4 regions of the Janthinobacterium tructae genome follow, and region 2 is predicted to be linked to each of the others. Evidence: predicted binding sites of a transcription regulator. Region 2 holds the regulator's gene; each other region holds the start of a gene.

Region 1 (7,348 bases), 2.4 Mb from region 2:
AGGCCGCATCATCGTCACCCTCGCCAGCCTGGGCCTGCCCCTGTTCGCCATCACGGGCTGGATGTTGTACCTGGGCCGCCGCAAGGCCAAGCGCGCTGTGCAGGCGCAGCGGGCTCTGCTGGCTGATATTGCGGGCAAGCAAGATATTGGCTTGCCCACTCTGGTGGCCTACGCCAGCCAGTCGGGCCAGGCCGAGCGCCTGGCCCTGGAAAGCGCGCGCGCCCTGCAGCAGGCTGGCGTGGCCGTCGATGTGCAGTCGCTGGAGCGCTTTGATCCCGCGCAATTGCGCCAGTACGAGCGGGCCCTGATCGTCGCCAGCACCTTTGGCGAAGGCGAAGCGCCGGACGGCACGCGCCGCTTCGCGCGCCTGCTGCAGCAAACGACGGGCACGCCGCTGGCAGGCCTGGAAGTGGGCATGCTGGCCCTGGGCGACCGCCATTACAGCGACTTCTGCGGCTTCGGCCATGCGCTGGAGCGCCAATTGCGCGCGCTGGGCGCCACGCCTTTGTTCCCCCTGATCGAAGTGGACAAGCACGACCCCGCCGCCCTGGCCGACTGGTCGCAAGCGCTGGCCCGTTGCAGCGGCAGCGCCATCGACGCCATCGGCGTGCAGGAACAGGCATCATACGAAGACTGGCGTTTGCTGCGCCGCGTGCTGCTCAACCCTGGCAGCCTGGGCGGCGAACTGCATGAAATCACCTTGACGGGTCCGGCCGGCGCCACCTGGGAAGCGGGCGCGCTGGCGGTAATCATCGGATGCAACGCGGACGGCAGCGAGGGTGACGCGCACGGTGCGCAACATGCACCGCGCAGCTACTCGCTCGCTTCGCTGCCATCGGATGGCGAACTGCAGTTGCTGGTGCGCCAGGAGCGCCATGCGGGCAGCGAAAACGAGGGCCAGGGCATTTGTTCCGGCTGGCTCACGCGCTTCGCCCCGCCGGGCGCCACCATCCGCCTGCGCCTGCAAGCCAATCCCGCGTTCGCCCCTGCCCTGGTCGACGTGCCCTGCATTTATATCGGCAACGGTTCCGGCCTGGCGGGCCTGCGTGCGCACCTGCGCGCGCGCCAACGGGCGGGTCTGGCCCGCAACTGGCTGCTGTTCGGCGAGCGGCAGCAAGCTTTTGACAGTGTCTGCGGCGAAGAGTTGCAAGGCTGGCTGGACGCTGGCCACCTGGCGCGCCTGGACCGTGTCTTTTCGCGCGATGGTGACGAAGGTGGCAAACGTGAATACGTGCAGGACCGCCTGCGCAGCAGCACGGATGAACTGCGCGACTGGCTGGCGCAAGGCGCCATCGTCTACGTATGCGGCAGCCTGCAAGGCATGGCGGCAGGAATCGATGCTGTGCTGCAAGAAGTGCTGGGCCAGGAAGGCCTCGACGCCCTGCTGGCGGCGGGACGCTACCGCCGCGACGTGTATTGATCTGCCTCAGCACATTGCCAGCACCGCCCGGCTATGTGGGCGGGCGCACAGTCAGCGCCAGCCATCGGACTAGAGTGGGGACATCGCGGCCTGGGGACATACCCGCGCCGCACCACCCACTATCTGCGAGGCACCCCATGAAAAACCCCTGGATGAGCATGTACCTGAGCGCCGCCAACCGCATCGCCAACACGGCGCGCGGCCACGCCACGGCCGCGGTCAAGCGTGAAGCGGCAAAAAATACACGGCAGTTGACGCAAGTGTGGTTCGATTCCTTCCTGCCGCCAGCTGCCAAGCCACGGCGCAGCCGCAAGGCCAAATAAGCCCCTGGCAACAGGTGAACTGGTGCGGTGCATCACAGCAATTAGTTGACGTCTCAATCAGATGAACTAAACTGCAAGCATGGTAGTACATAGGAAGTGACCGGCAGGCCCCGCATCCCCGCGCGCCACCGGGACACCGGGAGACGACCATGTTGACGCTCAAAGTGCTGGCCTGCCTTGCCTTGTCGGCCTTGCTGCTGGTGCCCCTCGTACTGCGCGACGCGATGCAGACGTCGGCCGTGCAGCAGATGCAGGTACCGAATGTAGACGCACAAGCTCTCTGGGCCCGCTGGCCCAAGCATTAAAAAGCGCGGCGGCACTCGGTAACTCGGCGCATCATTAAAACCGCTTTATTGCGGATGGTGATTTGTTCCCCGTTTCCTTCATTTCTCAGTGCCTCAACCTTCCCCCTCTTCACCATATTTTTGATCCAGATCATGGATTTCCCCCTACGCTGCGGCCACACTGGAACAGTCCGCTTCACATCGCGACGGACTTAACCGGGAGCATCGGCATGGGTATATCGGCTTGGAAAGATGAGATGGCGCTGGGCGTTCCGGCCATCGACGAGGCACATGAGGCGCTGTTTCAGGAGCTGGCGCGGCTGGGCCAGTTGAGCGACCAGCATTTCAGCGTGGCGTTTCGCGAGCTGATTGCGGCCGTCGAGCGCGATTTCCGCGAGGAAGAGGATTTGATGGAACAAATCGCCTTCCCCTCGCTGGCGAATCACCGGGAACAGCATGCGCGCGTGCTCAGCGGCTTGCACCATGCGTGGGCCGCCGTCGATGAAGGCGACCTGGAACAGGGACGCCATGCGCTGTCGCTGCTGCCGCAATGGCTGATCTTCCACCAGGCCACCATGGATCTGGCCCTGGCGGCGGCGCTGGAGCTGGTGCAGCGCCAGCCCAACTAGCCGCTACAGCAGCAGCACCGTGGCTTGCTCGGGCAGGACGACGCGGTAGTGTCCCGGGTATTTGTCTTCGCCGTCGAAAATCTTGCAAAACACGGGCTGATTGATGTCGTTGACGGCCGGTTCATTCATGGGCAAGGTGGCGATCATTTGCTCGCCATCCATCAGCTGCAAAGCACCGCCCCGCTCGCTCGCGCAAAAGGCCAGCGATTGCACATCGCTGGCGAATGGCCGCTTGTACCACGGCGTGATGGCCCGCACGGCGCGCCGCGCATCGTGCAGGACTTGCCCCACACGCGTGACATTCCACGCGTCGCGTGCCACGGACGGCTGGAGCACGATATTGGCCGTCAGCTCGCCCCTGCCCTTGTTCACCAGGAAAGTGCCATCTTGCGCGGCGATGTCGTCGTTGAGCGGCACGACAAACACGCCGCCGGCAGACACCTTGATCGGCACGGCAGCGCCATTGCCTTGCAGGGCCACGCGCACATCGTCGATGGTGGCGCTGAGCTTGGCGGGAATCAGGCGCAGGGCCATGACCACGCTGCCGCTCGACACTTGCCACACTTTCCTGGCCGTCAGATAACTCTCGCGGTAAGCCATGAAACGGATGCGCGGCGCCTTGGCGTCGCTATTGGCCGTGATCGTCACCGTTTGCGATGGCAAGGCGTCCTCTGCGGGCGCCGCCGCCGACGCAACAGATGTGGCGGATGCGGCATCCATGGCGGGCGGCACGCTGGCGCTGTGCAGCGGCGCGGGAACAGCCAGCGGCGGCGCGTGTTCCTGGGCTTGCCCCAGCGACACGACACACAACCATCCGGCACAAGCGATCCATGTACGCATGCATTTCTTTCAATGAGGAAAATATTTTATCAGCGCCTGCATTATCGCAGAAGGCCGGACGATGCGCCTCCATTGGCCTGTCGCACTATGTTGGTGGACACGCTTGATTATTTGGCAAATACCATCTATATTGATAATGATTCTTATTCACTAAAGTGAGGGGAATCGCGCGCCCTTCTTTTCCACTGCCCGACCGCGCCGGGCCTTGCGGTGGAACTGCTATCCAAGCCAGACCACGGGCCAGCGTCATGCCATCCCCCCAGCTACTGCGCACCTCGCCAGACGAGATAGGAAAACACACGACTAAAATATTCCAGGAAAATGATGCCATCAACGACAGTCTTCTCTTCTTCGCGCCAGCCCGCCTTGCGCCCCCTACCCCGTTTATTACACATCAGCCTGCTCAGCCTTGCCGCTGGCGTGGCCCTGCCGGCCCAGGCCGCCGATGCCGCTGCGGCCGACGTCACCATGCCGGCCGTCACCGTGACCGGCCAGTCGACAGCGACGACGGAAGGCACGCAATCGTACACGGCAGGCGAAACGCGCAGTGCCACGCGCATGGACCTGTCCTTGCGCGAGACGCCGCAATCGGTCAGCGTCATCACGCGCCAGTTGCTCGACGACCTGGGCGCCGTGCGCCTGGACCAGGCGCTGGCCCAGACAACAGGCATCCAGGTGGGCCAGAACGACACCGAGCGCACGCGGTTTTATGCGCGCGGCTTCGGCATCAACAATCTTCAGATTGACGGCATGGCGCGCGGCGGCAATGCGCCGCTGCAAGACACCATCCTGTACGACCGCATCGAGGTGGTGCGCGGCGCCACTGGCTTGATGGGCGGCACGGGCGACCCCTCGGCCACCATCAACATGATACGCAAGCGGCCGACGAAAGAGTTCCAGGCCAGCGCCGGCCTCATCATGGGCCGCTGGGATGACCAGCGCTTCGAAGCCGACCTCTCCACGCCGCTGAACGCGGAGGGCAGCGTGCGCGCACGCACGGCCCTGGCCTGGCAAAAACGCGATTCCTATCTGGACATGTATCACGAGCGCAAGACAGTCGGCATGCTCATCCTTGAGGCGGACTTGCGCCCCGGCACCCTGCTGACGGCCGGCGTCGACTTCCAGGACAACACGCCGACAGGCGCCACCTGGGGCGCCGTACCCTACTGGAATGCGGATGGCAGCCTGGCGAACTTGCCGCGCAACACCAGCCTCACGACGCCATGGAGCACCTGGGCCAACAAGCAGCACACCGTATTCACGTCGCTGGACCAGCGCCTGCCCGGCAACTGGAACATGCACCTGGGCTATGCGCGCACGGAAAGCACGAACCGCACCACCGTCGCCTACGCGGGCGCGGGCTACCCGGACCCGGCCACGGGCAAAGGCATGCGCCTGTGGACGGGCGCCTGGGGCGCGGGCAAGAGCACGGGCGACAACTTTGATGTCTACGCCAGCGGCCCGTTCACCTTGCTGGGGCGCCAGCACACGGCCATCGTCGGCTGGAACGGCGGCAACCAGCGCGCCCGCTCGCTGGGCGGCAAAGCGGAAATCAACTACCCGAACATCGTCCCCGATTATCGCAGCTGGACGGGCAACATTCCCCGCCCCGTGTTCCACCCGGATGGCTCGCACACGGAAACCGTCACGCGCCTGGCGGGCGGCTACGTGGCCACGCGATTGAGCCTGGCCGACCCGCTGCACGTGATCATCGGCGCGCGCAGCAGTACTTACCGCACGGACACACGCAGCTACGATAAGCGGGGCGCGTACACGGGCAGCGGCGGCTTGGTGGAAACGCGCAATGAAGTCACGCCGTATGTGGGCGCCGTGTTCGACATCAACAAGCAATATTCGGCCTACGCCAGCTTCACGCAGCTGTTCAACCCGCAATCGAGCAAAGACCGCAACAACCAGTTCCTGGCGCCGGAAACGGGCGACAATGCGGAACTGGGCGTCAAGGGCGAATTTTATGAAGGCAAGCTGAACGCGTCGGCCGCACTGTTCCACACGAAGAAAAAGAACATGGCCGAGCTGGACCGCACGGTACCGCCCGGCTTTTTGCTGCCCGACGGCAGCCAGGCCATGGTGGCCAATGGTACCGGCGTGACGGCCAAGGGCGTCGAGTTCGACATTTCCGGCCAATTATCGCGCGGCTGGGAAGCGAGCGGCGGCTATACCTATCTGCACGCAGCCGAGGCCGATGGCCGCCGCGCCGCCACCACGCAGCCGCGCCATTTGCTGCGCCTGGCCACCAGCTACCGCTTCGACGGCCGCCTGGCAGGGCTGAAAGCGGGCGCCAGCATGACGGCGCAAAGCGCCACCTACAGCGCATCGTGGTACGGCCGCCCGCCATCGGGCGAGATGACGAATATCCCGCAAGCGGCCTATGCACTGGTCAACGCCATGGCCAGCTATGCCATCAACCGCCACGCCAGCGTGCAGCTGAACGTGAATAACTTGCTCGATAAAAAGTACTACCGCACCGTAGGCTTCTACGACAGCGTGTTCTGGGGCGAACCGCGCAACGTCAGCCTGGCCGTGCGCACGGCGTTCTAAGCCGGCTGCAATACCTCAAGCTGCCGGCGCGCTGCGCCAGTGCGCGGGCGCCGGCAGGCAGAAGCCATGCAGCAAGGGCCCGCCCACGGGCGCCAGCACGGCGGCGGTGACGTGTTCGAACGCACGCTGGCCCGCCGGCAAGTCGCTAGCGACCAGGCGCAAGGCCCCGTCCAGCTGCCCGGCGATGGCCTCGTCAAATGCCTGCAGGCAACGGAACAGGTGCTTACCGCCGCCGCTCCATACACCAGCCGCGCGCAAGTACAGGTCGGCCAGCGCGCCATACAGCTGGCAGGCCACGGCCAGCGCCTCGCCCGGCTGCGTGCTGTCGACCAGGTCTTCCAGCGCGGTGGTGATGGCGTAGCGGCGCCGTTGCAAGTTCTCCGCGTCGAGCACGGGCGGCCCGGCAGCATCGATGGCGTGCGCCAGCGCGTGCAGCCGGGCATAGGCGTCGCCGGCGACGAGGATGTTTCCCCCTTCCAGCACCATGTGCGCCAGCGGCACCGTTCCGCCGGGCGCATCCATTTCCTTGCAAAAATACGTGAACGTGGCCACGTCGTGTGCGAACAGTTCCACCGTGCGCCCTTCGGCCACGATGGTCGAGCGCCAGGCGCAATCGACGTGCTCGAACAGCAGCAGCAAATCGATATCGGAACTGGGCGTCTGCCGGCCCGTGGCAAACGAGCCGCCAATGATGGCCGCCACGGCCGTGGGATAGTGTTCCTGCACCAGCCGCACGGCAATCGCGCGGATGGCGTCATAGGTGGGGATCGTCGTCAAAGCCAGTGCTCCATGCCGAAAAACGCTATCCTACACGCAATACGCGGCACGCCGCCATCCTGCTACACTGGCGTTATCTGAGCAAGGAAGACACAGGAAGACACATGCAATACGACTGCCTCGTGATGCCCTCGCCCGTGGGCGAGCTGACCCTGGTGGCGCGCGGCGCGGCGCTGGCCGCGATTTTGTGGGAAAACGACAAGCCGAACCGCGTGCGCCTGGGCGAGATGCGCGTCGCTGACGGTTGCGCCGTGCTGCAGGAAACGGCGCGCCAGCTGGGCGAGTATTTTGCCGGCACGCGCCAGCAATTTGCGGTACCGCTCGATTTTTCCGGCACGCCATTCCAGCAGGAAGTCTGGCGCGCGCTGCTGACGATACCGTACGGCCAGACGCGCAGCTATGGCGAGATCGCGCGCCAGATCGGCCGTCCCGCCGCCGTGCGCGCCGTGGGCGCCGCCAACGGCAAGAATCCCATTTCCATCATCGCCCCCTGCCACCGCGTCATCGGCGCCACGG
Region 2 (7,348 bases):
TCACCATCCGCTGGCGCGCTATCGGCATGACTCATGGCTAGCCCTCATCATGACTGGACCGTCCACTGTAAACCGTTGCTAATCTACATGTTTTAAGCTATATCAAGCCAGCGCTTGCAGGGATCTTGCATGGCTTTTTTTACCCAAATCACAATTTATTTCGATGTCAGTTAGCTATGCTTATTTCATCCGGGGAATTTTGATCCACATCAAAGTTTTTTCGCAGTCAAACACTTACTCTCTGGCCACCATCATAAATAGTAATTCCAGGGAGAGTCTTTGTGGATCAATCGCTGAACTATAACTACAAGATCGTGAAGCAATTCGCGGTCGCTACTGTGGTATGGGGCATCATCGGCATGCTGGTTGGCGTTATCATCGCCGCTCAGTTGGCCTGGCCTGCCCTGAACCTCGACATACCATGGCTGACATACGGACGCTTGCGTCCGCTGCACACGAATGCGGTAATTTTCGCCTTCGGCATCTGCGGCCTGTTCGCCACCTCGTACTACGTTGTACAACGCACCTGCCAGGTGCGCCTGTTTTCCGACAAACTGGCCGCCTTCACCTTCTGGGGCTGGCAAGCAGTGATCCTGTGCGCCGTCGTCACCCTGCCCATGGGCCTGACGCGCGGCAAGGAATACGCCGAACTGGAATGGCCTATCTCCATCCTCATCGCCGTCGTCTGGATCGCCTACGCCATCGTGTTCTTCGGCACACTGATCAAGCGCAAGGTCAAGCATATCTACGTGGCCAACTGGTTCTTCGGCGCCTACATCCTGGCCGTGACGATTTTGCACGTGGTCAATGGCGCCGTCATGCCAGCCTCGTTCACCAAGTCGTATTCCGCCTATGCGGGCGTACAGGACGCCATGATCCAGTGGTGGTACGGCCATAACGCGGTGGGTTTCATCCTGACCGCCGGCTACCTGGGCATGGTCTACTACTTCATCCCGAAACAGGCCGAGCGCCCCGTGTACTCGTACCGCCTGTCCATCGTCCACTTCTGGGCGCTGATCTTCACCTACATGTGGGCGGGCCCGCATCACCTGCACTACACGGCATTGCCTGACTGGACACAATCAATCGGTATGGTCTTCTCGCTGGTCCTGCTGGCACCAAGCTGGGGCGGCATGATCAACGGCATCATGACCCTGTCGGGCGCCTGGCACAAGCTGCGCACCGATCCGATCCTGAAATTCATGATCGTCTCGCTGTCGTTCTACGGTATCGCCACCTTCGAAGGTCCGATGATGTCGATCAAGACCATCAACTCGCTGTCGCACTACACCGACTGGACCGTTGCCCACGTGCATGCGGGCGCTCTGGGCTGGGTGGGCTTCATCACCATGGGTTCGATCTACTATCTGCTGCCACGCCTGGCGGGCCGCACGCAGATGCACAGCACGCGTCTGGTCGACGTGCACTTCTGGGTGGCCACCATCGGCATCGTGCTGTACATCGCCGCAATGTGGATCGCCGGCGTGATGCAGGGCCTGATGTGGCGTGCGGTCAATCCGGACGGCACCCTGACCTACACCTTTGTCGAGAGCGTGAAAGCAACATATCCGTACTACGTGGTGCGCGTGGCCGGTGGCCTGCTGTACCTGTCGGGTATGTGCATCATGGGCTACAACACCTGGATGACCTTGCGCGGCAGCAAACTCCCCGTCGCCCGCATTCCGGAACTGAACGCGGCGCACGCCTGATAGGAGCAAAAGCAAATGAAATTTTCACATGCATGGATTGAGAGAAACCCCTGGCTGCTGATCGCCCTGGTCACGGTAGTGATCAGCATCGGCGGCGCCGTCGAGATCATTCCCCTGTTCTTCCAGAAGAGCACGACGGAACCGGTCGCCGGCCTGAAGCCGTATTCGCCGCTGCGCCTGGCGGGCCGCGACATTTACGTGCGCGAAGGCTGCTACAACTGCCACTCGCAGATGGTACGTCCGCTGCGCGCGGAAACGGAACGCTATGGCCACTATTCGGTCGCTGGCGAGTTCGTGTATGACCGTCCGTTCCAGTGGGGTTCCAAGCGCACGGGGCCGGATCTGGCCCGCGTGGGCGCCCGCTACAGCGATGAATGGCACCGCACGCACTTGAACAACCCGCGCGACGTGGTGCCCGAGTCGAACATGCCGGCCTACCCATGGCTGGCGAAGACCAAGCTGGTGCCTGACGACATCATGCCGAAGATGCGCGCCCTGCAACGCCTGGGCCAGCCGTACAGCGATGCGGAAATCACCGCCGGCCCGGCGCAGCTGCAGGACAAGACGGAAGAAGACGCCCTGGTCGCCTATCTGCAAGGCCTCGGTACATTAATCAAAACAAGGAATTAGCATGGCAATCGAGAACCTGTTTGACAGCGCCAGCAGCGTCATGACGGTGGTTTCCTTTACGACGTTCGTAGGCATCCTGTGGTGGACGTTCAGCCGCAGCAATAGCGACTTCGACGCGGCGGCACGCCTGCCGTTCGACGACGAGGCGCTCGACTACGCGGCCGATGCCGCACCGGCACAAGGGGAGCGCAACCATGGCTGACTTTACCAATGGCTTCTGGAATATCTACATCGTCGTACTGTCCCTGCTGGGCATCATCGGCTGCGGCGTGCTGCTGTACTCGCAGTCGAAAATCAAAGTGGTCGAAGGCGCGCCTGCCGACGGCACCACGGGCCACGTCTGGGACGAGGACTTGAAGGAACTCAATACGCCGATGCCGCGCTGGTGGATGTGGTTGTTCTACATCACCATCGTCTTCGCCCTGGCGTATCTGTTCCTGTACCCGGGCCTGGGCAATTATGCCGGCAGCCTGGGCTGGAAATCGACGGGCCAGTATGAGGAAGAGCTGAAGAAGGCGGAAGCCGACTACGGTCCCCTGTTCAACAAGTACCTGAGCCAGGACTTGAAGACGGTGGCCGCCGATCCGCAGGCGCATGCCATCGGCCAGCGTTTGTTCCTGACCTACTGCGCGCAATGCCACGGTTCGGATGCACGCGGCAACAAGGGTTTCCCCAACCTGACCGACAAGGACTGGCTGTATGGCGGTGAACCCGACATCATCAAGACCACCATCATGCATGGCCGCAATGGGCAGATGCCACCGATGGGCGCCGCCCTGGGCTCCGAAAAGGATGTCGAGAACGTGGCCCATTATGTGCTGAGCCTGTCCGGTTCCACCTCGGACCCCGTCAAATCCGTGCTGGGCAAAGCCAAGTTCGGTGCCTGCATGGCCTGTCATGGCGCCGATGCGAAGGGCAATCAGATGCTCGGTTCGCCTAACCTGACGGACAAGATCTGGCTGTACGGCGGCAGTGCCGATACCATCATGGAAACCGTACGCAAGGGACGCAACAACACCATGCCGGCCTTCAGCGATTTCCTCGGCGAGTCCAAGGTCCACGTGCTGTCGGCCTATGTCTGGAGCCTGTCGAATCCCCAGACGTCCGTGAAATGATGTAATGGAACCTCAAGTCATCAAGATGTATGCGGCCCGCGAGCAGATCTACCCTCGCGAGGCCAAAGGACGCTACGCTACCTGGCGATGGGTATGCGTATGGCTTACTCAGCTGGCGTTCTACGGCTTGCCGTGGTTGACCTGGAATGGCAGGCAAGCCCTGCTGTTCGATTTGACCACGCGCAAGTTCTACATTTTCGGCGTCGTGCTGTGGCCCCAGGATTTCATCTATCTGGCGGCCCTGCTGATCATCTGTGCGTATTTGTTGTTCCTCGTCACGGCCATCGCCGGGCGGGTGTGGTGCGGGTTCTCTTGCCCGCAAACGGTATACACGGAAATCTTCCTGTGGGTCGAACGCCGCATCGAGGGTACGCGCAGCGCGCGCATGGCCCTCGACAAGCAGGGACCGTCCGTGCGCAAGGCCTTCAAGAAGACGGCCAAGCACCTGGCATGGGGCGCCATCGCCCTGTGGACGGGCTTTACCTTTGTCGGCTATTTCACGCCGATCAAGGAACTGGCGCGCGAGGTGACCACCCTCAATTTCGGTCCCTGGGAATGGTTCTGGGTCTTGTTCTACAGCCTGGCAACCTACGGCAACGCGGGCTGGCTGCGCGAGCAGGTGTGCAAATACATGTGCCCCTACGCGCGCTTCCAGAGCGCCATGTTCGACCAGGACACCCTGATCATCACTTACGATGCCAAGCGCGGCGAACCGCGTGGCGCCATCAGCAAGAAGGCTGGCAACAACGACAAGCTGGGCGATTGCATCGACTGCACCCTGTGCGTGCAAGTATGTCCGACCGGCATCGATATCCGCAACGGCCTGCAGTATGAATGCATCGGCTGCGCCGCCTGCGTCGATGCCTGCAATACCGTGATGGACAAGGTCGACCGGCCGCGGGGACTGGTACGCTACAGTACCGACCATGCGATGGAAAACAACTTCAATTCGAAGCAGATCCGCCAGCGCGCCATGCGCCCGCGCGTGCTGATCTACACTTCCATCCTGGCCCTGATCATCATTGCCGTGTGTACCTCGCTGGCCCTGCGCACGCCCCTGAAAATGGACGTGATCCGCGACCGCGGTTCGATGGGACGCGAAGTGGAAGACGGCATGATCGAAAACGTCTACCGCTTGCAGATCATGAATACCTCGGAGCAAACCCAGCACTTTAAAATCAGCGCTTCCGGCTTGCCCGGCCTGACCTTGCTGACGCGCGAAGAGGTGACCTTGCAGCCGACGGAAACGCTGGGTTGGCCGATCCGCCTGCGCGTGCCGCACGGCGTGGGAGAAAAGGGTTCGAACAAGATTGCGATCGAATTGCACTCGCTGGACGACCCGTCGCTGCATGTGCGTGAAAGCGCGGTATTCATCGTGCCGCGTTAACAAGGAAAGGCGGACGGGGACCGGGTGCCCTCGCCGCCGCCATGAAGTTGCAGGAAGGCCAGTCCCCGCATGGGGATTGGCCGATTAAACAGGAGAAATATCATGTCCGACAGTCTCAAGCTGCAAGCCCCCGTTGCCCCGTGGTACAAGCATCGCTGGCCATGGCTGCTGATGATCGGTCCCGGCCTGTCCGTGGTCGTCGGCAGCTGCATGGCGTATATCGCGTTTACGCAGCCCGATGCCTTGGTGGTGGGTGATTATTACAAGCAGGGCAAGGCGATCAACCAGGACTTGCGGCGCGATACGATCGCCAGCGACCTGGCGATGGATACCAGCCTGTCCTATGATGTGGCGTCAGCGCGCCTGAGTGGTTCAGTGCACAGCTTCGGCAAGGCTTACCAGGGTCCGTTGCAGCTGCATCTGGCGCATGCGACCCTGCCGGAAAAGGATATCAAGCTGCTGGTGCAGCCCGATGCGGCCGGCAATTTCTCCGTGGCGCTGCCGATGCTCGAGCGCAGCCGCTGGCAAGTACTGGTGGAAAACGACAAACGCGAGTGGCGCCTGTCCGGCATCTGGACCTGGCCGCTGCAGCGCAGCATCGCGCTGCATGCCGATGAAGAGCTGTAAGCCTTATTTGCAGACGTCCGTGCCGGCCGTGATAGCTTTTAACTTGGCCGGCTGCAAGATCTCGATCTCGCGGTTGGAGACGCGCAGCCAGCCTTCCTTCTTGAATTTCGACAATAAACGGCTGACGCTCTCGATGGTCAGCCCCAGGTAATTGCCGATTTCCTCGCGCGACATGCGCAGCTGAAATTTGCTGGCCGAATAGCCACGCGCTTCATAGCGCGAGGCCAGGTTGACGATAAAGGCGGCAAAACGCTGGGTCGCCTGCATATTGCCCAGCAACAGCATGACGCTTTGCTCGCGCGTGATTTCCTGGCTCATCATGCGATGGAAATGGCGCAGCAGGGTCGGCATATTGCCCAGCAATTGTTCCAGGCTGGAAAAAGGAATTTCACACACTTCGCTGTCTTCCAGCGCCACCGCATTACAGTGGTGGCGGTCGGCGCTGATGGCGTCCATGCCCAGCAGTTCGCCAGCCATCTGGAAACCCGTCACCTGCTCTTCACCGCCCGGATTGATCTGGTACGTCTTGAAGTGCCCCAGGCGGATCGCGTACAGATTCTGGAACGAGTCGCCGATGCGGAACAGCGAGGCACCGCGCACGATCTTGCGGCGGCGGCCGATGATCTGGTCCAGCCTGTCCATGTCGCCCACATCGAGGCCCATCGGCAGGCACAATTGATGCATGCTGCAGGTCGAGCATCGCGCACGCAACGCTTCCACGGTCACTGTGGGCATGGTGGGAGTGAGTAGCGCTTCAGTCATGTCGGTACCTTTTAGAAAATGCAATAACGAGTTTACTGCATACAGGGTTGCCGTGTGCCAATTTCACCGCATTTCCGCTGAATAAACGACGTTCTGACTTTAATTATATGGCAACATCGTTAAAAGCCCATGTGGGAAAGGCAATTTGCGCGGCGCCGCTTGCCAAGTTGATGTATTGATAGGAAAATTCCCGACAGCATTAGCTGCCGCCTGTACCACCCGGTACTGAAAAGGAAATCATGAAGCCTCTCGGCATCAAAGCAAAAGTCGCGCTGGTCACCAGCCTGACCTCGGTCGCCATGATCGCGCTGGTCACCATGATACAGGTGCAGCACATGCGCGCCGACTTCACCCGAGTACTGCTGAGCCAGCAATCTGCCCTGATCACCCGCACCGCTGCCGAGCTCGACGACAAGCTGGGCATGCTGCTGCAGATCGTCACCCTGACGGCCAGGCAGCAGCCGCCGGAACTGATCGCCCGGCCCGCCCAGTTGCGCGAATACTATGCGCGCCGCTCGATGCTGATACTGTTCGACGACGTGCTGGTGCTCGATGCGCAAGGCGCCATCGTGGCCGACATGCCGGAAGTGGCGGGGCGCGCCGGCATCAACGTCGCCGAGCGCGAGTATTTCCAGACCGTCCTGCGCACGCGCCAGCCCATGATCACCGAACCGATGCTGGGCAAGTCGAGCGGCATGCCCATCGTGCAGATGGTGGCGCCCGTGCTCACCGCCGATGGCCAGGTGGCCGGCGTGGTGATCGGTGTGCTGCGCCTGTACAAGGATAACCTGCTGGGACGCCTGCGTTCGGAAAAGATCGGCAAGAGCGGCTATTACTTCGTCCTCACGCGCGGCGCCGTGCCACGCTACGTGCTGCACCCCGAGACCAGCCGCTTGCTGCAGCCGCGCCAGCCGAACGCCAACCTGACCACCACGCAATTGCTGAAGCAAGATGGCGAAGGCAGCATGGTCAGCACCAACAGCCGCGGCATCACGGCCGTCAACAGCTTCAAACGCCTGAAATCGGTGAACTGGCTGCTGGCCGCCTCGCTGCCTCTCGACGATGCATTCGAACCGTTCGATGGCGTGCTGTACCGGCTGGTGCTGTGGAGCGTCCTC
Region 3 (7,348 bases), 2.7 Mb from region 2:
ACTGGATAAACTCCCAGCATTGTGTGGTCATTGCAGGGCGCTCAATGTTGGGGGAATCCCTGCATGCGGCAGAAACTTGTTGGAGGCAGTACCAGGGGGGGCCGTTCAAGGCGCCGTTGAATTTTCGTCAGATGCGGGCAGGGCTGGCTTGCCTGCGGATGCGGCGCAAGCCAAGGCCTTCTGGTGCATGGCTTCGAGTCCTTGATGCACGAGGTCCAGCAGTTCCATCTCGACGGTGCTGCCATTTTGCATGGCCAGCCGTTTCACGGCGAAGGCGAGCGCGGGGGGAAGTTCCAGGAATTTCAGGATCAGCCCCCCTCCGGCCGGCACTGGCGGGTCAATTTGCATTCCTCTGGCAACGGGTAATGTCCCATGCACAAGCCAGGCGGTGCTGACGCCGAGGGCCGCGGCAATTTTCTCTGCCGCTTCCGTACGAAGTTTTGTCTTTCCTGATTCGTAACGATACAGTTGCGTTGGATTGATGCCTGCCAGTTCGGCAAGCAGCACTTGCGAGATACGAAGATTTTCGCGGCAGTTCTTGATCCGCTCAGAAACATGGGTGTCGCCAGACATACATTTTGCCTTTCAATAGACAGCGTTCGTGAATGACCGGATGTCGCGCACTTGTCACCGCAGTGATGCACGGTAAGGACGCGTTTTTCCAGCGACAGCCTGGTCACCAGTATGGATTTTACCGCCTGGGCGTGCGACTGCGGCGTCCCCTTGTTTCAAACTCCATCCACTCAGCCTGGGTGGATGGAAACTGCTGGCTTGCCAGGAACAACTCATGGCCTGAGGCTGGGTACCAGGACGGCGGCGCCGTCGAAGCGCCCGGCGCGCAAGTCTGCCAGCGCCTCGTTGGCCTGCAGCAGCGGATAGGCCAATGGCGCCGTCTTGAGGTTGAAACGTTCCGCCAGCGCCATGAATGCCAAGCCGTCGGCGCGCGTCAGGTTGGCCACCGAGCGCACGCTGCGTTCTCCCCACAGCAAAGAGTATGGCATGGCGGGCATGTCGCTCATGTGGATGCCGGCGCAGACTACCGTGCCCCCTTTGGCGCAGGCGGCCAGCGCCAGTGGCACCAAAGCGCCATCCGGGGCGAACAGGATGGCCGCATCCAGCGCTACGGGGGCCGGCCCTGTCGATGCGCCCGCCCATGCGGCCCCCAACGAGCGGGCGAAACGCTGCGTGCGCATGTCTCCATCGCGCGTGAAAGCGTAGACCTCGCGCCCTTGGGCTAGCGCCAGTTGCGCCACGATGTGTCCGGCAGCGCCGAAGCCGTAAATGCCGAGCCTGCGCGCTGCACCCGTCATGGCATAGGCACGGTAGCCTATGAGTCCTGCGCACAGCAGCGGTGCTGCATGCACATCGTCATGACTATCGGGTAGCGGCAGGCAGTAGCGGGCGTCGGCCAACACGTACTCGGCATAGCCGCCATCGCGGTCGTAGCCGGTGAAACGGGCGGCATCGCACAGGTTTTCCCGGCCAGAGCAACAATACGCGCAGGCGCCACAACTGCCAGCCAGCCAGGGCACGCCCACGCGCGCTCCGATCCGCAGATTGTTTACTCCGGCTCCGACGGCAACCACCGCGCCGACAATTTCATGTCCTGGCACGACTGGCCTGCGGTGCGCGGGTAGTTCACCATCGAGCAGGTGCAGATCCGTGCGGCAGACGCCACAGGCCAGCACGCGCAGGAGCACATCTTGCCCCATTGGTGCGGGTACCGGGCGGTCCAGTGCCTGCAGCTGCGCGCCAGGGCCACCGTGTTCCAGCACCATTGCCCGCATGGCAGCTCCTTCCGTTCAATCTCAGGCATTGTGGACTTATTTCGGCATTGCCGACGCTTCGCTCAGCGCTTGTTGCAAGGGCAGGGCGTGCGGATCTTCAATGTTTCCTGCAGCAAAATCCTTTGGCGACAAGCTGCGTCCGTAAAAGGCATCGGTCAACTGCTGGTTGAATCGGATGTCGCTCAGTCCCACGGCCACGACATCGCCAAACAGGCCTTTTGTTCCGCTCCAGGCCACGACGTCGCCGATGCCGACCGTGCCCTGCGCCATTTTCCTCCAATTGACCACGGTCAGGCCCGCTGCGGCGTTGAGGGAAAAGTTATTTTTCTTCATGACCGCGTTGATGGCTTTATCATTGTTCAAGACCATCACGAGGGGGCCGCCTTCGGCGCCGGCCTGTAAACCCAGCGTCAAGCCGCCCAGGTTGTAGAAGGCGGGTCCGCCCCAGCTGCCATCGGGACGCCTGACGAGCAGCAGTCCGCCGCCCCCTTGAGCACCCACCCCCAGCGCGGCGCGGCCATACGACGGAATGATCAACATGCCCTTGGCTTGTTGCAGCAATGGCTGTATGCGCGCATCGGCCTGCAACTGGTGTACCACAGGAATGGCGGCTTCAACGCGCTTGTTGGCGCTCTCCATCGCCTTGCTGGCGAGATCGGGCGCACTGCTTTGCTTGCTGTCGCTTTGCGCCACAGCGCCCCCCGACGCCAGCAGCATGAACAAACAGGCAGCGGCGGCCTGGCGATAGTGATTCTCGATGGACATGGCAATTCCCTCCGTAGTGGGTGCTGATTTGTGCTCACGATGTGACCGTTCATCATGCTAGCGCCGCTTGTCCATCATTGACCATGATCCAGATCACTGTTCCTGGTCGAGCAAGGCCGTGCACCGCATGCGCCGGGGGCATTTCTCTAGATTGCAAGGTCTTCAGATCCGCTCGATATTCGAGCGTTCCGGATAGGCTTGTCAAGCGGTGTCATCCTGATAGTGGCGGTCTTCGCACTGCCAGTCGGAGACCGGTCACAAGCGCTACCGCATCTCGCATCATGACGATGCCCCTTGTGATCAGGGCCTTGAAGATTGCCCCATGCCGCCGCGTATTGCCCGTGCCGTCAGGCCGCGACCAGTCCATTTAGTCTGAGAGGGATTGATCTATGTCATACAGCGCCAGTGACGTGACTGCCCGCAGTCGCGTACATTGGATGGCAGTCGCTCCGTTTGCCTGCATGAGCGCGTCGAGCGAAGCTGGCCTAACATTGACCGGATTGCCTCCATGGGAGTAGTCTTCATGCAACGAACCGCACTCGTCACTGGTGGCACCCGAGGCCTGGGCAAAGCCATCTCCCTCGCATTGCAAGCGGGCGGCCACCGGGTCGCCGCCGTCTACCACTGCAATGCGGACGCTGCCAGCACCTTTTCCGAGGCGACAGCGATTCCCGTGTTCCGATGGGATGTCAGCGATTTCAACGCCTGCCGCGACGGCATCGCCACCGTGGAACAGCAACTGGGCCCCATCGATATCCTGGTCAACAATGCCGGCATCACCAGCGATGCACTGTTGCACCGCATGGACCCGGATCAGTGGTGGCAGGTCATCAATACCAATCTCGGCTCGATGTTCAATATGTGCCGCCATGTCATGGAAGGCATGCGGGCGCGCGAGTTCGGCCGTATTGTCAATATCAGCTCCGTCAATGGCGAGAAGGGGCAGCTAGGGCAGGCCAATTACGCCGCCGCCAAAGCCGGTATTCTCGGCTTTAGCCGGGCGCTGGCGCTGGAGGGGGCGCGCAAGCAGATCACGGTCAACGCGGTCGCTCCCGGCTATTGTGATACCGACATGGTGGCCGAGGTCGCCCCCGATGTCTTGCAAAAAATTATCGCTGGCATCCCCGTTGGCCGGCTCGGCACGCCCGAGGACATCGCGCGCCTGGTCGCATTCCTGGCCGACGACGCCAGTGGCTTCATCACGGGGGCAACCTTTGATGTCAATGGCGGCCAGTACATGGGCTAGCGTTAGCCGTCGCCGGGCAAGCGCCCGGACGCGCTGCAGCGGCATTCTTGCTGTGCGCGGGGAGTGGTTCGCATGATCTCGCTGACGGTCAATGGACGGCCTGTTGACGTCGAAGAAGGCGCGACCTGCCTCGATGCCGCGCGGCACGCTGGCGTGCATATTCCCACGCTTTGCTACTATCCGCGCTTGCCCACCCATGCCGTGTGCCGCATGTGCCTCGTGCATGTGGCCGGCCAGCCGCAGTCGCTGCCGGCCTGCATCACGCTGGCAAAAGCAGGCGACATTATCGAAACGGCATCGAACGACCTGCTCGCCTTTCGCGCCATGGATGCGCAATGGCTGCTGGCGCGCCATCCGAACGATTGCCTGCGCTGCGAAGTCAACGGGTCTTGCCGCTTGCAAAGCCTGATCAGTGAAAATCAATGGGAAGAGCGCTGGGAAAAGATGCCGCGCGGCTCGGTGACGCATCCCGGGCACCGCTTGATCGATCATACCTCGCCGAGTATCTGGCGCGACTTGTCAAAATGCATCGAATGCGGCCTGTGTGTGGAAGCGTGCGGCGCGTCGGGACAGCAGCAATACGTGATCGGCTTTGCCGAACGCGGCTCGGGGCGCTTGCCGGTGACGGTATTCGACCATACCCTGGCCAATACTCAATGTATTTCCTGCGGTCAATGTACGCTGGTCTGTCCCGTCGGGGCGCTCGTCGAGACGCCGCACTGGCATGCGGTGCTGCACACCCTGGATGCGCACAAGCGTGTTTGCGTGGTGCAAGTGGCGCCCGCCACCCGCGTTGCCATCGGCGAAGAATTCGGCATGCAGGCCGGCACGGTCAGTACGGGAAAAATGATCAATGCCTTGCGACAACTTGGTTTTGACTACGTGTTCGACACCAATTTCGGCGCCGACCTGACGATCATGGAAGAAGCCAGCGAGTTGCTGGCGCGCATCAAAGGGCAGGCAGGAAACGCGCAGCCCTTGCCCCTGTTCACTTCCTGTTGCCCGGGATGGGTGAACTGGGTGGAAATCAACCGGCCCGACCTGCTGGCGCACCTGAGCACGACCAGGTCGCCGCAGCAAATGCATGGCGCCCTGGCGAAGCGCAGCGCCTTCGCGCGTTCGCTCGGTCCCGCCTTTGCCGAGGGCAGGGAGGAGCCTTATGTGGTCAGCGTCATGCCCTGCACGGCCAAGAAGGACGAGGCGGTCCGGCCCGGCTTGTCCGGCGACGTCGACCATGTCCTGACCACGCGGGAGCTGGCCAGGATGATCAAGTCGCGCGGCATCGCCTTCCATGCGCTGGCCGACGATGGCGCATTCGACGATCCTCTGGGGGAAAGCACGGGCGCCGCGCAGATCTTCGCCGTGTCGGGTGGCGTGATGGAAGCGATGCTGCGCAGCGCCGCCCATTTGCTCGGCAGGCCGGAGGCGCTGGCGCTGGAATGGCAGCCACTGCGCGGCATCGGGCCGGGGATCAGGACAGCGCAGATCGCCGGCTTGGGGACGGTCGCCATTTGCAATGGCATCGCTGCGGCACAGCATCTGCTGGAGGGGGAAGCCTGGCGCGATCAATTCGTCGCCATCGAGGTCATGGCCTGCGTCGGCGGCTGTCTGGGGGGCGGTGGCGAGCCAAAATCGATGGATCCCCAGGTGCTGGACAAGCGCATGCGGGCGATTTACGAACTCGACAGGCAGGCGGCGCGGCGCAGTGCGCATGAAAACCGGGCCGTGCAGACCTGGTACGCCACTGAGCTGCAGGAACCGCATGCCGTCCAGGCGCGCGCGCTGCTGCACACAAGCTATGCCGCGCGCAATTCCCGGCGCCTGCTGCTGATGCAATTTCTCGATTGCGTGGACCGGCGTGACGGCGCGCAGGCGGCGGCCCTGCTGCATCCCGATGCGTCGTGGTCGACGGCGTCACCATTCGGCGACGTTCACGGCGCCAGCGCGATCCAGGCGCTGATCGAGACCCAGTTGCCTCCACGCAAGTTTGGACCGGCGTTCGCGCGGCACCGGATGGTAGCGGCTGCCGATGTGGACGACCTGGCCGTCATCACCCCGACGGGCGAGCTGTGCAGTTTCAGCGTGGAGGTCGATCGCAGCCGGTCACCGATGGTGATCAGCAGGCTGGTGCGCACTGTACTCTAAGGAACGATGGCGTTGCTAGTGCGGGTGCAGGCCATCGGCGGTATACGTATTGCGCGGGCTCCAGAGCATCCACCCATCGCTGCCGGCCGATTCGGCAGCGTCGATCTGTGCCCTTATTTCGGCCGCGCCGAACACGCGCTTGTCAAACGCATAGTCGCGGAAAGCCTGCCGCCATGGGCGGAACCGCAAGGGAGAGATGCGGGTGCGCGCGATGGCATGGCGCAAGGTCAGGTAGACGATTTCGCCCGGATGCGCGACGGGATCGGGATAGCCGGGAATGCCGAATTGATAGCCGGAGGGGTACCGCATCGGTGCGAGGTAGTCGACAACGCCGGCCAGGCTCGTCAATTCCTGGCCTATATTGGTGTCGTTCTTGTTCCACGCGACATAGCCGAAGATGTCGACCGAGAGGAAGACACTGTAGCGCGCCAGGCGCTTGCGGGCAGCTGTCACATCGACACCAGGAATGGTGGGACGACAGGCCAGTCTATCCATTCGCGTGGCGTGGCTCACTGACTTGAATCACGGTCTTGCGAGCGAAATGGTGGTATGCGGCATGCTCGTTGCACTCAAGCCATTGCCACGCAGGCAAGGCGTCAGCCGCATGTCCAGGTATTTCTTCACGGCATCGCACGTGACGAGCACCTTGCTGGGGTAGCAGAATGATACGCGCGCCGTTTGATGTGCATCATTCATTTTCCTGTGGAAAATCAATATCATAAGTTCACGCACCTATCCCGGTGCCGGTAACCACGGAGGGAACTTTATCATGGCTAACCATCTGACTCGATTCGATCCATTTTCTGACATCGCCCGCTTCGAAGCCCTGAACGGCATCGAGGACTGGTTCCGCGATTTTCAGCTTCGGCCCGCCCTGCGCGATTGGAACGTGGAGCCGCGTATCAAGCTCGATGTGTCGGAAACGGATGTGGCGTACACCGTGAAGGCGGAGATTCCTGGCGTGAAAAAGGAAGACATCAAGGTGGATGTGGAGGGCGGTGTCGTGTCGATCACGGCCGAATTGAAACACGAGAGTGAAGTGAAAACCGGCAAGCTGCTGCGTACGGAGCGCTCGTACGGCGAACAGCGCCGCAGTTTTACGCTGGCGCATGATATCGACGATGCCAAGGTGGTCGCCAGTTATGCCGACGGCGTGCTGAGCCTCAGTTTGCCGAAAAAGAGCGGCAAGGAAAGCAAGCACATCCCGATCAGCTAGTGCTGTTGCCCGGCTACCGCAGGACTATCCCGGCATGCATGCCAGCGCACATTCCTGTGACCAATGTGGCTACGGCTAGCCACCGTGCCCTTCGGATGATGCTCACTCCCGCCTTCGCCGCGTATCGTCACCGTCTTCGTGTTGCTGCATGTCCATACCGAGTAAAAAGGGCGAGTCTATGTCTGCTAC
Region 4 (7,348 bases), 650 kb from region 2:
AAACAGGACATGGTGCGCAAGATGGCGCCGAACCCGCTGATCCTGGCGCTGGCCAATCCGAATCCGGAAATCCTGCCGGAAGAAGTCAAGGCCGTGCGCAGCGACGCCATCATCGCCACGGGCCGTTCGGACTATCCGAACCAGGTCAACAACGTGCTGTGCTTTCCGTACATCTTCCGTGGCGCCCTCGATTGCGGCGCGACGACGATCACGCGCGAAATGGAGATCGCCGTGGTGCACGCGATCGCCGACCTGGCGCATGCCGAGCAGTCGGACATCGTCGCCACCACCTACGGCATCAGCAACCTGTCGTTCGGTCCTGAATACCTGATCCCGATGCCGTTCGACCCGCGCCTCCTGATCAAGATCGCCCCGGCCGTCGCCAAGGCGGCCGAGGAATCGGGCGTCGCCACGCGTCCGATCAAGGACTTGCAAGCGTACGCGGACAGTCTGCAGCAATTCGTCTACCGCAGCGGCACTTTCATGAAGCCGCTGTTCCTGATGGCCAAATCCACGCCGGTCGAACTTAAACGCATCGTCTACGCCGAAGGCGAAGAAGAGCGCGTGCTGCGTGCCGTGCAAGTGGTCGTCGATGAAAAACTGGCGCGTCCTATCCTGGTGGGCCGTCCACCCGTGCTCGAAGCGCGCATCCAGAAGTTTGGCCTGCGTCTCAAGCAAGGCGTCGATTTCGACGTCATCAACCCGGACTTCGACGAGCGCTATCGCGATTACTGGAACACGTATTACGCGATGACCAGCCGCAAGGGCGTCACCGAGGAATACGCGAAGCTGGAAATGCGCCGCCGCCATACCCTGATCGGTTCGATGATGATCCACAAGGGCGACGCCGACGGCATGATCTGCGGTACCTTCGGCACCACCCAGCTGCACCTGAAATACATCGACCAGGTGCTGGGCAAGCGCGCCGGCAGCAATGTCTACGCGGCCATGAACGTCTTGATCATGCCGGAGCGCCAACTGGTGATGGTCGACACGCACGTCAACGAAAACCCGGATGCCGGGCAGTTGGCCGAGATCACCATCATGGCCGCCGAAGAGATGACCCGCTTCGGCCTGTCGCCGCGCGCGGCCCTGCTGTCGCATTCGAACTTCGGTTCCAGCGACAGCGCCTCGGCGCAAAAGATGCGCGCCGCGCTGGCCATCATCAAGGAACGCGCGCCGGACCTGGAAATCGACGGCGAAATGCACGGCGATACGGCCCTCGACAGCAAGCTGCGTCAAAAAATCATGCCAAACTCGGCTCTGAAGCACGATGCCAACCTGCTGGTCATGCCGAATATCGAATCGGCCAACATCGCCTACAACCTGGTGAAAACGGCCGCCGGCAACGGCATCGCCGTGGGCCCGATCCTGCTCGGCTGCGCCAAGCCCGTGCACATCCTGACGCCATCGGCCACCGTGCGCCGCATCGTCAACATGACGGCCTTGTGCGTGGTAGACGCGGTGGCGCAGCGTAAAGTCTAAGCGCTAGCTGTTCTTCGGTAAAAGCCGCGCCATCCGCCAGGGTGGCGCGGCTTTTTTACGTCAGTGCGCCATCAGCACCGGTAAGGTCATCTGGCGCAGCACGGTTTCCGTGACGCCGCCCAGCAGGATTTCGCGGAAGCGGGCGTGGCCGTAGCCGCCCATTACCAGCAGGTTTGCACGCACTTCGGCGGCCATGGCCAGCAGCGCCGCGCCGATGTCGCCCGTGGCGATGGCGGGACGCACTTCCACGGGCACGCCATGGCGGCTCAGGTAGGCGGCGATGTCGGCGCCCGGATGGCGGGCCGGCTGCGCATGGCCGGCCGGCGGGTGCAGCAGGGCCAGCACCACCAGGCGCGCCGCGCGCAAGAGCGGCAGGGCGTGGCCGATGGCGCGCGTCGCTTCCATGCTGCCATCCCAGGCCACCACCACGGTGTTGTTGACTTCCGCAAACTGGCCGCCGCGCGGCACGATCAGCACGGGGCGGGCCGCGTTCAGCATCACGTACGGCACCAGGTCGCTCATGGCGCCGGGCAGCGCTTCGCTGGCGTCGTGCTGGCTGAGCACCGTCAAGTCGCTGTAGCGGGCGCTGATGGCCATGCCGCCATCTTCATCGTCTTCGATCAGGCGCCGTTCGAGCGAGACGGCGCCGGCCTGGCGCGCCAGCGTTTCGAACTGGTCGAGCGCCTGTTCCGCCTGCCCGTGCAGGGCGTTGATCTGCGCCGCGACGGCGCCGCCGCGCATGCCGCGGTTGTTTTCCAGGGTAAAGCGCGACAGGCCCGTCATCGCCGCGCCGATCAGGTGCGCCTGGTGCGCGTGCGCCAGCCGCGCCGCGATGGCGATGCGCTGCGGCGCATGGCGCGACAGGTCGGCGTGGACGAGGATGGATTTGTAAGCCATGGTGTCATTCGCTAGTCAGGATGACAACAAGGCTAGAACGACAACACGGGCAAGTCCAGCATTGCCGTGCCGGACGGCGGTTTTTTTTTGCTGGACTTGATATGGGTCAAAAAGAGACAGGCGATGGCCTTCTGCAAGGTTATCGCCAGAAAGTGCCAATCTGCTTGATATGCATCAATATGCTCGCCGTGCAGCCAGCGATAATGGTCTTGAACTCCTTGCCCTCCCAGTGGTCTGCATCGGCGTCGGCAGCATCGTGTCGGCACTTCTTTGTGTGACGCAACAACGCTGGCCGTGGCGGGAGTTCACTTAATTGTAGGGCTGCAAGTCCAGCCAGACGGCATACGACAGGCGCTTGCCGTTCCACAGGCCGCCGCCACGGATGACGGCGTCGCACGAGGTCAGCTGTCCGACCAGGTCCATGCGGCCCAGGTTGCGGCGCAGGCGCAGGGCGTCGTTGTGCGACAGGTAGCCGACCAGCTGGCCATCGATGAAGACGGCGATGGCCTTGTCCTGGAACGGATTGGCATCGTCGCAGACGAGCAGGGCCAGGCATTTTTCTTCCGCGTTGCCGGGACCGTGTTCGCCGGCCAGTTTGGCGATGGCGCTCTGGTACATCGCTTCGTTTTCCACTTCCGACGCAAAGCGCCCCTCGTCGTTCCAGTGGTGCGCCGGTGCGCCTGCGGGAATCGCCGGCACGTACTGGCGTACCGAAACGAGCGGCTTGTGCAGCGGTTTGACGGGCGTGCGGCCGCTGAAGACGTAGTACAGCAGGGCGATGACGATCACGATGGCAAGCAGGTAAAGCATGGTATCTCTCTGATTTCTAAGGGGGGAGCCGGGAACGCGGGCGCGCCGCGCGGCGTTGCCGCTACTATAGCAAGTTCGCCGCCGGCTTCCCGGTAAATCTGGCCATCAGATGGCGGCGCCGGCGCAGTGCGCGCGGGTCGCCCAGCACGATGGGTGCGGCGCCCGTCAAGCCCGAGTAATACTGGCCGTGCCGACGCAGCACCGTGGCATAGTCGCGCAACGCGTGGCCTTGCGCCAGCATGCGCGCGTCGCTATCGACTTCGATGGCAAAGCGCAGCCGGTGCAGCTGCCACCACAGGGGCAGGTTCCACGGCATGAGCACGATCAAGGCGTAGGCCAGGGCCAGCAGCTGCGGGTCGCGTGCGGCCAGCCGGCATTGTGCGTGCGCCAGCAGCAGCGCCTGTTGCCGGGGAGGAATCAGTTGCAGCCAGACGGGCATCACGATGCGCGGTCGCAGCAGCCCCGCCACGCAAGGGCCGATGCCGCCGCTCAAGTACACGGGCGTGCCCAGTAACGATGTTTTCTGCCAGCGGCGCTGGTGCGACAGCAGCCAGACGCTGCGTAGCGCCAATAGCAGCAGCATGCCGCTGGATAAGACAAACCAGCCCAGCTTCAGCTGCGCCTGTTCCGCCGGCATGGCTGCCAGCACGCCTGGCAGCCACGCCAGCGGCACGATGGCGGACGCGGCGATGGCCGCCAGCCACAGCCAGCGCGTCGCGTGCCCGCGCCGCTGCAGCGTGCGCTCGGCGCGCCAGGCGGCGGCGCTCAACAGCAGCGCCAGCGCCATGCTACTCAGCAGCCAGGCAGGCATCGGGCGCCTAGCGTTTCAGCGCCATGCCGACGGAGGCGGGCGCCGTGTGCCTGAAGCCGAATTGCGCGTACAGGTCTTGCGCCTGGCCATCGGCGATCAGGCTGACATATGCGCTTTCCGGCACGTCGCTGTCGATGAACTGGCGGATTTCGCGCATGATCAGCTTGCCCAGGCCTTTGCCCTGGTGGGCCGGCAGCACGGCGATATCGACCACCTGGAAGAAGCAGCCGCCATCGCCGATGATGCGGCCCATGCCCACCACTTCGTCGCCCAGCAGCACTTGCACGGCAAACAGGGAGTTGGGCAAGCCCTTGGCCGCCGCCTCCGTGCTTTTCGCGCTCAGGCCGGCGGCAACGCGCAGCAACTGGTAGGTGGCGATGGCGGGGATGGCCAGGCGAATGGTGTAGGGCGATGCTGCGGTCAAGGCGCTCTCCTGTGCAATATGGATGGAATGACCATTATAGGCGGCACGCTTTATTCGCCGCGCGCCATGTTGTTTGCACCGCTTTTGCGCTATGGTGGCGTCATCCCCCTATTTGTTGAAAGCACGCCATGTCCGCAGGATTTACCGCCACCGAGTTGTCCGTTATGAATGAAGACGACGCCCTGATCACCACCCTGGCAGCACCGGCCGGCAAAGGCGCGCCCGTCTACCTGATGCTGCAGCGCGCAGACGAGTATGACGAGCAGGACGTCGCCATGGGCATGGACGAACCCTATATTGAATATTGCGGCCAGGAATTTGCCTGGTATGGTCACATGCACGCCGTGATTTTGCATCCGAACCGCCTGTCCGTGCAGATGGATGCCGAGGCAGCCATGCAGATGGATGACGACGGCCAGATCGACGTGCGTTTCAATTTGACGCCGGAGCGCTACGCCCAGCTGCAGCAGGCGCTGCGCACCACGTTCGAGGGCTGCGACTACTATCGCGAGGAACGTTGATCTGCGCGGACGACGCCGGCCATGGCGTCGTCTATGCTCGCTAGCTAAGTAATCCTCAGGAAATTATTGTGAAATTATGACGAACAGAACCGGATGCTATGCAAGGCGCCCGCTGCTAGCAGTGCGAGCACTGCTAGCAGCGGGCAAGCCTCGTCGGCCACCTTGCAGAGCGCCAGTTATGGAAGTCAGAAATCACAATAATTTATTGGGGGTTACTTAGTATTGACTGGGAGGGAAGACGATGACGGTGCTGATACTCGGTTTGCTGTTATTCCTGGGCTTGCACTCGGTGCGTATCGTCGCCGACGGCTGGCGCAGCGCCCAACTGGCGCGCCTCGGCGAAAAGCGCTGGAAGGGGCTGTATTCGCTCGTGGCGTTTGTCGGGCTGGGTCTGATCATCTGGGGCTACGCCCTGGCGCGCCAGCAGCCACAGGTGCTGTGGGCGCCGCCCATGGGCTTGCGCCACGCCAGCGGCCTGCTGATGCTGTTCTCGCTGATTTTATTGGCGGCGGCCAATGTACCGCGCAACCGCATCAAGACCTGGGTGCACCACCCCATGCTGCTGGGCACGCAACTCTGGGCCGTGGCGCATCTGCTGGCCAACGGCAGCGTGGCCGACGTGCTGCTGTTCGGCGGCTTCCTCGCCTGGTCGTCAGTGGATCTGTATGCCGCCGTGCGGCGCGACCGCGCGGCCGGCACCCGCTACCAGGGTGGCACCATGCCCGGCACCGTGATCGCCATCGGCGCCGGGGGCGCGCTGTGGCTGCTGCTGGCGTTCTGGCTGCACGGCGTGCTGTTTGGCGTGCGGCCGTTTGGCTAGTTGAAGGCGGTAGCTTCCCTGCTGCTGTGCCCGCTTGCGCCGCCAGAGCGGACGTTGTGCTGCACGGCTGACGTAGCTTTCTTCCCGTCTCTTCACTTTCGCGCCTGATCTCATGATAAATAAACACTGCGGCAGCAAATCAGTGTGCGATCGCATTGCCAGAACTCCCGGATGAAGCACCGTGTTGCCTGGACAGGTAAACCGCAGCAGCGCTGAACGACTCGGTGCGCCGCGCAAGCAGATGAGACAGCCATTGAAGACCCGCCTGCAGGCGTCCACGCCAGAAGAGCGTGCTGAGAAATATATTGACAGCTAGTTGTCAATATTGGAAACTGGTTACCATCTTATCCGCTAACCAATGCCACCAAGGAGCAATTGCCTTGTCTTCTCATCACGGAATCGAAGCAGCCGTCCTCAGCGACATCATGATCACCATATTTCGCGTCAACGCCCGTCTCCTGGAAAATGGGGACCATCTGGTTGCCCCACTCCAACTCACTAGTGCGCGCTGGCAGATACTGGGCGCGGTCGCGCTCGCCGGTAAGCCGTTGACCACCCCGCAGATTGCTGAGGCGATGGGCATCACACGACAAGGTGTTCAGAAACAACTCAACCGGATGCTCGACGAAGGCTTGTTCGATATTCACCAAAATCCACGTCATGCACGCTCGCCACTCCATGCTTTGACAGAGGAAGGAAGGCAAGCTTTTGATAAGGCGATGGCGCTTCAGGCCACGTGGGTCAACGCATTGGCTGAGGGGCTGGAACTTCCCGAGCTTGAGAGTGCGGTACGGCTGCTGAACACTCTTTATACCCGCCTGAATGAACCACTTCCCAAACAAGGAGCCTAACCGTGAAACCTGTTATCCATGCAATCGCTGGTACGACGGCCATGCTGACCATCGCCACTTTCTGGACATCCACCTTGGTATCTGAGCTGTTTCTAGATCAAACTGCGGTCGTTGCGGTCAAACATGCCATTGCGGTCTATGGTTTGGCCATACTTGTTTGCGCGATGGGGCTAACGGGCAGCTCAGGCTTCGCGCTGGGCAAGACACGCAAGGGCCGGTTAGTGGAACAAAAGAAGAAGCGTATGCGCTTCATCGGGATCAACGGGCTGTTGGTGATGCTACCGTCAGCACTATATCTTTACAGCAAGTCTGCCGTTGCCGAGTTTGATACGCTGTTTTATGTGGTTCAGGTACTCGAACTGTCGGCCGGCCTGGTACAACTTTTCCTAATGAGCCGGAATTTCCATGAAGGTCTCAAGCTGGCAGGCAAACTGCGCTCACGACCGGCTTGAAAGCCTGCTCTATCGCGAAGCCATGGTGTGACTGCGATGCCGGAGCTAGCGGCTGCACTCGCAAGCGGTGAGGAGTGCCAGTACGCCGGCAAATCGAGCCATACATGCAGGCCGTCTTCCGCGCCGCCTGCAACGCATCCGCAATCTGCACAAAACGTGGCCCTTTGTTCCCGGCCAATCACGGCAAGCAGATAGCAAAAATGATCATCTTGCATGGTTTTCAACTGGGACATTTTGTCTCAATGTATGGAAATTGTTTTGAAGTAGTATGCTTCAG

The links. The regulator FNR, encoded in region 2, switches genes on or off when oxygen is low (the NO sensors DNR and NnrR bind a similar motif). The targets are predictions, from matches to a motif close to TTGATNNNNATCAA.
Region 1: the regulator FNR is predicted to act here: its motif matches at 2,169-2,182, upstream of FJQ89_RS01165 (bacteriohemerythrin).
Region 3: the regulator FNR is predicted to act here: its motif matches at 2,630-2,643, upstream of FJQ89_RS02745 (lipid-binding SYLF domain-containing protein).
Region 4: the regulator FNR is predicted to act here: its motif matches at 2,547-2,560, upstream of FJQ89_RS15505 (universal stress protein).

The regions. Positions count from the first base shown of each region.
Region 1 covers NZ_CP041185.1:246,477-253,824, reverse strand. The annotation lists gene FJQ89_RS01175 (PepSY domain-containing protein) at 1-1,420, shown strand, start outside; gene FJQ89_RS01170 (hypothetical protein) at 1,558-1,743, shown strand; gene FJQ89_RS27915 (hypothetical protein) at 1,893-2,048, shown strand; gene FJQ89_RS01165 (bacteriohemerythrin) at 2,258-2,656, shown strand; gene FJQ89_RS01160 (hypothetical protein) at 2,660-3,496, opposite strand; gene FJQ89_RS01155 (TonB-dependent siderophore receptor) at 3,821-6,055, shown strand; gene FJQ89_RS01150 (nucleotidyltransferase domain-containing protein) at 6,071-6,832, opposite strand; gene FJQ89_RS01145 (methylated-DNA--[protein]-cysteine S-methyltransferase) at 6,937-7,348, shown strand, end outside.
Region 2 covers NZ_CP041185.1:4,181,167-4,188,514, forward strand. The annotation lists gene ccoN (cytochrome-c oxidase, cbb3-type subunit I) at 282-1,709, shown strand; gene ccoO (cytochrome-c oxidase, cbb3-type subunit II) at 1,725-2,339, shown strand; gene FJQ89_RS18295 (cbb3-type cytochrome oxidase subunit 3) at 2,341-2,541, shown strand; gene ccoP (cytochrome-c oxidase, cbb3-type subunit III) at 2,534-3,454, shown strand; gene ccoG (cytochrome c oxidase accessory protein CcoG) at 3,459-4,841, shown strand; gene FJQ89_RS18310 (FixH family protein) at 4,944-5,468, shown strand; gene fnr (fumarate/nitrate reduction transcriptional regulator Fnr) at 5,472-6,230, opposite strand; gene FJQ89_RS18320 (response regulator) at 6,470-7,348, shown strand, end outside.
Region 3 covers NZ_CP041185.1:590,342-597,689, forward strand. The annotation lists gene FJQ89_RS02735 (helix-turn-helix domain-containing protein) at 106-573, opposite strand; gene FJQ89_RS02740 (zinc-dependent alcohol dehydrogenase family protein) at 786-1,787, opposite strand; gene FJQ89_RS02745 (lipid-binding SYLF domain-containing protein) at 1,824-2,504, opposite strand; gene phbB (acetoacetyl-CoA reductase) at 3,076-3,798, shown strand; gene FJQ89_RS02755 ([FeFe] hydrogenase, group A) at 3,871-5,943, shown strand; gene FJQ89_RS02760 (putative glycoside hydrolase) at 5,959-6,438, opposite strand; gene FJQ89_RS02765 (Hsp20/alpha crystallin family protein) at 6,713-7,159, shown strand; gene FJQ89_RS02770 (sensor domain-containing diguanylate cyclase) at 7,338-7,348, shown strand, end outside.
Region 4 covers NZ_CP041185.1:3,535,909-3,543,256, reverse strand. The annotation lists gene FJQ89_RS15510 (NADP-dependent malic enzyme) at 1-1,485, shown strand, start outside; gene FJQ89_RS15505 (universal stress protein) at 1,546-2,382, opposite strand; gene FJQ89_RS15500 (hypothetical protein) at 2,692-3,192, opposite strand; gene FJQ89_RS15495 (M56 family metallopeptidase) at 3,257-4,003, opposite strand; gene FJQ89_RS15490 (GNAT family N-acetyltransferase) at 4,011-4,427, opposite strand; gene FJQ89_RS15485 (Imm10 family immunity protein) at 4,556-4,948, shown strand; gene FJQ89_RS15480 (NnrU family protein) at 5,190-5,768, shown strand; gene FJQ89_RS15475 (MarR family winged helix-turn-helix transcriptional regulator) at 6,149-6,619, shown strand; gene FJQ89_RS15470 (hypothetical protein) at 6,622-7,071, shown strand.